2 linked regions of the Actinopolymorpha singaporensis genome follow. The protein of the gene in region 2 binds, or shares a complex with, the protein of the main gene of each other region. Links are inferred from orthologs where the notes say so. Each region holds a gene or a part of one and is shown on either strand. Other genes may lie near its edges.

Region 1 (4,669 bases), 3.1 Mb from region 2 along the record:
ACCCGGCCGTCGACGGTGCCCGTCCCGGCGCTGTACACGGTGAACCGGTCCGCGTTCGGCCCCAGCCTGGCTGCGAGGGCCGCCCGGGTCATCCGCTCGGCCACCGGGGATCGGCACATGTTGCCGGTGCAGACGTACAGGATCGCGAACGTGTCGCCCATCGTGCCGCTCCTCACCGGTCGTACTCCTCGCTCACGTCCACTCACTACCCCGCCGCCGGGTGTCCCGGCAGCCGCGTGCCGTCCGGCCGCCGTCAGCCGAGGTCCTCGATCTCCGGAACCACCGCGCGCAGCCGGGCGAGCGAGATCACCCCGGCCCGCAGGATCCGCGGCGTACTGCTGGTCAGGTCGACGATGGTGGACGCCACCGAGCCCGGGGTCGGGCCACCGTCGAGGTAGACCGACACCGCGTCACCGAGCTGCTCCTCGGCGTCGTCACAGGTCGTCGCAGCGGGAATCCCGGACTTGTTGGCGCTGCTCACCGCGAGCGGCCCGGTCTTCTCCAGCAACGCCAGCGAGATCTCCTCGTCGGGCATGCGCACCGCGACCGTCTCACCGGTCTCCCCGATGTTCCACACCAGGCTGGGCTGCTGGCGGCAGATGATGGTGAGGGCGCCAGGCCAGAACTCCTTCACCAGTGCCCGGCCGGCGTCGGGGATGTCGGTGGCGATGCCGTCGAGAGTGGCGACCGAGCCGACCAGCACCGGTGGAGGCATCGAGTGGCCGCGGCCCTTGGCGGCCAGCAGGGCGTCGACCGCCGCCGGCACGAAGGCGTCGGCGGCGATGCCGTAGACGGTGTCGGTGGGCAGCACCACGAGGTCGCCGGCCCGGATGGCGGAGGCGGCGATTTCCAACCCGATCGTGCGTTCGTCCCGGTCCGCGCAGGAATAGCGTTCGCTCACAGTCGCTCATCGTGCCATGTCGCGGTGGGAACCCACCGGGCAGCCGCCGGGGCGTCGGGAGGTACGCCGGCCCGCACGCCGGTCCGCACGCCGGTCCGGGGCGTGGGGTGGCCGGCCGCCGTCAGCGAGCGACCCGCCACGCGGTGACGAACCGGTGCCGCCCGGCCAGGTCCAGGTGGTCGCGTACGCGGTCCCAGCGGCCGGTCCCGGCGAACACCGCCGGCGCGCTCTCACCCTGCACGTCGGCGTGTTCGACGACGGCGACGCCGCCGGGCCGCAGCAACCGGGCGGCCGTCCGCTCGACCATCCGGATGGCGTCCAGGCCGTCCGGCCCGGACCACAGGGCCAGGGCGGGGTCGTGGTCGCGTACCTCCCGCTCGACCGACTCGTAGGCATCCAACGGGATGTACGGCGGGTTGGCGACCACCAGGTCGACCGTGCCGTCGAGGTCGGGGAACGCCGTCGCCGCGTCGCCGCGGACCAGCGTGACGTCGGTGCCGGCGAGGTTGCGTTCGGCCCAGGCGTGCGCGTCCGGGTCCAGCTCGACGGCGTACACCCGTGTCCTGGGCACCTCCCCCGCGATCGACCCGGCGATCGCCCCGGACCCGGTGCACAGGTCGACCACCACCGGGGCGTCGGCGAGGCCGGCCAGGGCGCCGATCGCCCAGTCGACCACCACCTCGGTCTCCGGCCGCGGCACGAAGACGCCCGGACCGACCAGGAGCTCCAGGTGGCGGAACGGCGCGGTGCCTGTGAGGTGCTGCAGGGGCTCACGGTCCGCCCGGCGGGCGACGAGCTCGGCGTACCGGCGTTCCTGGTCCGGGCTGAGGTCGACCGACGCCCACGCCAGCCGGGACCTCGGAACCCCCAGCAGGTGGGCGAGCAGCGCCTCGGCGTCGTGCCGCGGCGAGGCGACCCCGGCCTCGGCGAGGCGGCGGGCCGCGGGCTCCAGAACCGTGCGGGCGGTGGTCATCGTCCTGTGCTCACTGGGCTCGGGTTCACCGGGTCGGTACCGATCGGCAGGCGCGGCTCAGCCGGCCTGGCTCTCCAGCGCGCCGAGGCGCTCACGCTGGTCGGCCTCCTGCAGCGCCGCGATCACCCCGTCGAGTTCGCCGTCGAGCACGTGGTCGAGGTTGTAGGCGGTGTAGCCGACCCGGTGGTCGGTGATGCGGTTCTGCGGGAAGTTGTACGTGCGGACCCGCTCGGACCGGTCGACGGTGCGCACCTGGCTGCGACGAGCCGCGGCGGCCTCCTGGTCGGCGGCCTCCTGGGCGACGGCCAGCAGCCGGGACCGGAGGATCCGCAGGGCCTGCTCCTTGTTCTGCAGCTGGCTCTTCTCGTTCTGGCAGGAGACGACGATTCCGGTGGGTACGTGGGTGATCCGGACGGCGGAGTCGGTGGTGTTGACGCTCTGCCCGCCGGGTCCGGACGAACGGAAGACGTCGACGCGCAGGTCCTTCTCCTCGATCTCCACGTCGACGTCCTCGGCCTCGGGCAGCACCAGAACGCCCGCCGCGGAGGTGTGGATGCGCCCCTGGGACTCGGTGACGGGCACCCGCTGAACCCGGTGGACGCCGCCCTCGAACTTCAGCCGTGCGTACGGCGTCTCCCCCGGCTCGGCGCCGTTGCGTCCCTTCACCGCCAGGGTGAGGTTCTTGACGCCGCCGAGGTCGGACTCGGCCACGTCGAGCGTTTCGGTCTTCCAGCCATGGCGTTCGGCGTAGCGGAGGTACATCCGCACCAGGTCGCCGGCGAACAGCGCGGACTCCGCGCCGCCCTCGCCGGCCTTGATCTCCAGCAGGACGTTCTTGTCCTCGTTGGGGTCGCGGGGCAGCAACAGCAGCCGGAGGCGCTCGGCCGCCGCCTGCTCCTCACCGGCCAGGCGTTCGGCCTCCTCGGCGAAGCCGGCGTCCTCCCCCGCGAGCTCCCGGGCGGCCGCCGCGTCGTCGACCAACTGCCGCCATGTGTTGTGCGCGGCCACGATCCGGCCCAGCTCCGCGTACCGCCGGCCGACCTTGCGCGCCGCCGCCTGGTCGGCGTGGATCGCGGGGTCGCCGAGGCGGCGCTCGAGGTCGGCGTGCTCGGCGAGCAGCGTCTCGACGGATTCGAACACGGAGGCCTCCTCAGGGGCGGGTACGGGCGGAGCGGGCGGAGCGGGCGGAGTGACCCGGGCACCTCGGGTCGTCGGCGTACGGCGCGGTGGGTCGCGGACGCAAACAGCGCCGGCCAGGGGGACCCGGAAAGGTCCGCCGGCCGGCGCTGAACGCTCGCTACTTGCTCTTCTTGCCCTGGGCCTGCGCGTAGCGCTTCTCGAACCGGGCCACCCGGCCACCGGTGTCGAGCAGCTTCTGCTTGCCGGTGTAGAAGGGGTGGCAGTTGGAGCACACGTCGGTGTGGATGCTGCCGGAGGTCGACGTGCTGCGCGTGGTGAACTCGTTGCCACACGTGCAGGTCACGGACGTCTCGACGTACTGGGGGTGGATGTCAGGCTTCACGGCTTTCCTCCGCTCTCGGGGCACCGGGTCGTCGCGCCTTCGGACGGGACGTGAACCGGGGCCGGCGAATCAGTGTGCCATCTGGGCGCCACGACTGCTCAACCGACCCGGCCCCGCCCGCATTCCCCTGGGAGGTGCGGGCGGAGCCCCGGTCGTGGGTCGAGGTCAGTCGTCGTCGCGGCGGTCGCGGGACGAGGACGGCGCCGTGGGCATCGTCTTGTTGATCTGCATGAGGAACTCGACGTTGCTCCGGGTCTGCCGCAGCTTCTCCAGAACGAGTTCGAGTGCCTGCTGCCCGTCGAGCCCGGACAGGACCCGGCGGAGTTTCCAGACGATGCCGAGCTCCTCCTTGCCCATGAGGAGTTCCTCGCGCCGGGTGCCGGAGGCCACCACGTCGATCGCCGGGAAGATGCGCTTCTCGGAGAACTCCCGCCGCAGCCGCAGCTCCATGTTGCCGGTGCCCTTGAACTCCTCGAAGATGACCTCGTCCATCTTCGAGCCCGTCTCGATCAGGGCGGTCGCGAGGATCGTCAGCGATCCGCCGTTCTCGATGTTGCGGGCCGCGCCGAAGAACCGCTTGGGCGGGTACAACGCGCTGGAGTCGACACCACCGGAGAGGATCCGCCCGCTGGCCGGAGCCGCGATGTTGTACGCACGGCCCAGGCGGGTGATCGAGTCCAGCAGGACCACCACGTCGTGGCCGAGCTCGACCAGGCGCTTGGCCCGCTCGATCGCCAGCTCGGCGACGGTGGTGTGGTCGTCGGCGGGGCGGTCGAAGGTCGAGGCGATGACCTCGCCCTTGACCGTCCGCTGCATGTCGGTGACCTCCTCGGGCCGCTCGTCGACGAGCACGACCATGAGGTGGGCCTCGGGGTTGTTCTGCGTGATCGCGTTGGCGATCGCCTGCAGGATCAGCGTCTTACCGGCCTTCGGCGGGGAGACGATCAGACCGCGCTGCCCCTTGCCGATCGGCGTGACGAGATCCATGATCCGCGTCGTCGGGTTGTTGGCGTCGACCTCGAGCCGCAACCGCTCCTGCGGGTACAGCGGCGTGAGCTTGTTGAACTCCGCCCGCTGCTTGGACAGTTCCGGGTCCGCGCCATTCACGGTGTCCACCCGGATCAGCGGGTTGAACTTCTCCCGCCGCTCACCCTCGCGGGGCTGCCGGATGGCGCCGATGATGGCGTCGCCCTTGCGCAGGCCGTACTTCTTGACCATGGCCAGCGAGACGTAGACGTCGTTCGGGCCGGGCAGGAAGCCGCTGGTGCGGACG
Region 2 (3,526 bases):
GCGTGAGGGTGACCTCATCTCCATCGACTGCGGCGCGATCGTGGACGGCTGGCACGGCGACGCGGCGATCACCGTCCCCGTGGGAGAGGTCGAGCCGCGGCTGCTCGAACTCGCCCGGGTCTGCGAGGAGGCGCTGTGGCGGGGGCTGGCCGCGGTGCGCACCGGTGGCCGGCTCAGCGACGTCTCCGCCGCGGTGGAGGCTCACGTACGCGGCCAGGGCGACTACGGCATCGTCGAGGACTACGTGGGCCACGGGATCGGCACCCAGATGCACATGCCGCCCAACGTCCCCAACCTCGGCAAGCCCGGCAAGGGCCCGCGGCTGCAGCCGGGGTTGACGATCGCGGTGGAGCCGATGATCACCCTGGGCTCCCAGGACACCGACGTCCTCGAGGACGACTGGACGGTGGTCACCCGCGACGGCGGCACGGCGGCGCACGTGGAGCACACGGTGGCGCTGACCGAGTCCGGGCCGTGGGTGCTCACCGCGCTGGACGGGGGAGCGGCGAAGTTCGCCGAACTCGGCATCTCCGTCGGCGGGCAGGGCCACCAGCCCGTCGGGTAGGGCGCACAGACAGGACGCGGGGACGTACCTGCTCCCTGGGTACGCGACACCACCCCGTTTGGGTACTACCGCCGACCCCGGGTAGGGCGGACCCCACCCCTGTCCAGGAGGTTTCCTCCCGCTTCCCCTCGGGGGTCATCCCGGATGCGGTTCCGGGTGCGGCCGGGGCACACTGTCCACGTGCCATATGGACCGGACATGCGCGCCTCCGACGGCGATCGGGAGAAGATCGCCTCCCGGCTTCGTGACGCGCACGCGGAGGGACGGCTGTCCCTCGGGGAGTTCCAGGATCGCCTGGACGCGCTCTACTCCGCGCAGACCTACGGCGAGCTCGAGCCGCTGGTACGCGATCTGCCGGTGAGCCGCACGCCGCACACGCAGGCGGTCGTCCCGGACCGTCCCGCGCCCGCCCACCCCACCCGCCCCGCCCGCCGGGACAAGGCACTCGCGGTCATGTGGACCATCTGGGCGGCGGCCGTGGCCGTCAACCTGGTCGTCTGGATCCTGGTCAGCATCACCAACGGGCATCTGGAGTACTTCTGGCCGATCTGGGTGGCCGGCCCGTGGGGGGCGATCCTGGCCACGATCACGGCGGGCCGCCGGTACGTCCGGGACTGATCGAGGCTCCTTCGGCCAGGAACCCGCCAGGCTCCGGCTAGGATCGGGGGCAGCCGTCGAGTCCCGGCCGGATCGACCCGGTTCGGGGGCATTTCACAGGATGGCGAGGCCCGACCGAGCGGCGGGTCGGTGCCGGTTTCGCATCCTGCCCACCTGTGACGTAAACTCTGACGTCGGTCTTTCCCTGCCCAGCGGCTGGTCGATCGTGCGTGGGCGGGCACAGATGCGGGTGGGCAGTGACCAAGACGTACGCCCGCGACGTTCACACAAGCCAGGCGAAGTGCGGAGGACATGCCGAAAAAGGAAGGTGTCATCGAGATCGAGGGCACGGTGGTCGAGGCGCTCCCCAACGCGATGTTTCGCGTGGAGCTCCAGAACGGCCACAAGGTCCTCGCGCACATCAGCGGCAAGATGCGGCAGCACTACATCCGGATCCTCCCCGAGGACCGCGTGGTGGTGGAGCTCTCACCCTACGACCTGACTCGTGGGCGGATCGTCTACCGCTACCGCTAGCAACAGCGGGGGTGCCGCCCCCGTGGAGCCGACATTCCCGTACGCGGGGCCAGCCCGCCGAGTGGACTGATGGGAGCAGTGCTCCCGTCCGGAGAAGAAGTCATGAAGGTCCAGCCCAGCGTCAAGAAGATCTGTGACAAGTGCAAGGTGATCCGGCGGCACGGCCGGGTCATGGTGATCTGCGAGAACCCGCGGCACAAGCAGCGCCAGGGCTGAGCCTGGCGCGGTTCGCCAGCGGGTGCGGCTCACCACACCCAACCCAAGCGTGACCGCTCATCGGTGCACCCGCACCGGTGTCACCCCCGGTCGGAGGCCGGGGCCCGGTCGGAACGCCCGAGTCGAAACGGCTCGGCGGTCCAGGGCAGACCGGGACGCGGCACGTGAGCTAGACCTCCGCCAACCGAAAGGAAACCTGCCCCACATGGCACGACTCGTCGGTGTCGACCTTCCGCGCGACAAGCGCATCGAGGTGGCACTCACCTACATCTTCGGCATCGGTCGCACCCGCGCCCTGGAGACGCTGGACGGCACCGGGGTCAACCCCGACCTCCGCGTCCACCAGCTGGGCGACGAGGAGCTCGTGAAGCTCCGCGACTGGATCGAGGCGAACTACCGGACCGAGGGTGACCTCCGTCGTGAGGTCTCCGCCGACATCCGGCGCAAGATCGAGATCGGTTGCTACGAGGGCGTGCGGCACCGCCGCGGTCTCCCCGTACACGGTCAGCGCACGCGCACCAACGCGCGCACCCGTAAGGGCCCCAAGAAGACCGTCGCCGGGAAGAAGAAGCCGGGCCGCAAGTAGGCCGCCGGCTCCACCCAGCCCGCAACGTCAACCGATTCCGGGACTTGATCCCCACCTCGATTTCAGGAGTTTGCCGAGCTCATGCCTCCCAAGAGCAGGACCGCCGGCGCCGCCAAGAAGGTGCGCCGCAAGGAGAAGAAGAACGTCGCCTTCGGGCACGCGCACGTCAAGAGCACGTTCAACAACACGATCGTGACCGTCACCGACCCCAACGGTTCGGTGATCGCCTGGGCCAGCGCCGGCACCGTGGGCTTCAAGGGCTCGCGCAAGTCGACGCCGTTCGCCGCCCAGATGGCCGCCGAGGCGGCCGCCCGCCGGGCGATGGAACACGGCATGAAGAAGGTCGACGTCTACGTCCGCGGGCCGGGTTCGGGCCGCGAGACGGCGATCCGCTCCCTCACGGCCACCGGCCTCGAGGTGGGCACCATTCAGGACGTCACCCCCGTGCCCCACAACGGATGCCGCCCGCCGAAGCGGCGTCGCGTCTGACCCGAGCTGCGCGTACCACGAAGGAGTAGGTCTCAACCATGGCCCGTTACACCGGACCGATGAGCAAGAAGTCGCGCCGACTCGGAACCGACCTCGTCGGCGGCGACAAGGCGTTCGAGCGCCGTCCGTACCCGCCCGGCCAGCACGGCCGCGGGCGCCCCAAGGAGAGCGAGTACCTCCTGCAGCTGCGGGAGAAGCAGAAGGCCCGCTACTCCTACGGCATCCTGGAGAAGCAGTTCAGCCGTTACTACGCGGAGGCCCACCGGCGTCCGGGCAAGACCGGCGACAACCTGCTGCAGCTCCTGGAGTGCCGGCTCGACAACGTGATCTACCGCGCCGGCATCGCCCGCACGCGGCGCCATGCCCGGCAGCTGGTCGTTCACGGCCACTTCCAGGTCAACGGCCAGAAGGTCAACGTGCCGAGCTACCAGGTCAGTGCACACGACGTGATCGACGTACGGCAGAAGTCGCGGGAGTCGACGCCGTTCGTGATCGCCCGCGAAACCCACGGCGAACGACCCGTTCCCGGCTGGCTGGAG

What was found.
Region 1: rpmJ (region 2) and rpmE share a complex: the UniProt entries of both Bacillus subtilis proteins name them as parts of the 50S ribosomal subunit. The link is inferred for Actinopolymorpha singaporensis from one-to-one orthologs.

Annotation. Positions count from the first base shown.
Region 1 is NZ_LT629732.1:6,069,267-6,073,935, forward strand. The notes cover bases 1,785-4,669. They hold rpmE (50S ribosomal protein L31), read right to left. Parts: upstream 3,397-4,669; coding sequence 3,172-3,396; downstream 1,785-3,171. Other genes in these bases: prmC (peptide chain release factor N(5)-glutamine methyltransferase), read right to left, coding at 1,785-1,874; prfA (peptide chain release factor 1), read right to left, coding at 1,932-3,014; rho (transcription termination factor Rho), read right to left, coding at 3,562-4,669. Outside these bases: BLU27_RS27170 (arsenate reductase/protein-tyrosine-phosphatase family protein), read right to left, coding at 1-161; BLU27_RS27175 (L-threonylcarbamoyladenylate synthase), read right to left, coding at 254-901; more of prmC, read right to left, coding at 1,023-1,784. UniProt on the Bacillus subtilis protein: Binds the 23S rRNA. While neither of the L31 paralogs is essential, this protein seems to function as the main L31 protein.
Region 2 is NZ_LT629732.1:2,976,808-2,980,333, forward strand. What follows is about bases 394-3,355. They hold rpmJ (50S ribosomal protein L36), read left to right. Parts: upstream 394-1,798; coding sequence 1,799-1,912; downstream 1,913-3,355. Other genes in these bases: map (type I methionyl aminopeptidase), read left to right, coding at 394-565; BLU27_RS13585 (DUF1707 SHOCT-like domain-containing protein), read left to right, coding at 746-1,183; infA (translation initiation factor IF-1), read left to right, coding at 1,475-1,696; rpsM (30S ribosomal protein S13), read left to right, coding at 2,118-2,498; rpsK (30S ribosomal protein S11), read left to right, coding at 2,580-2,987. Outside these bases: more of map, read left to right, coding at 1-393; more of rpsD, read left to right, coding at 3,356-3,526.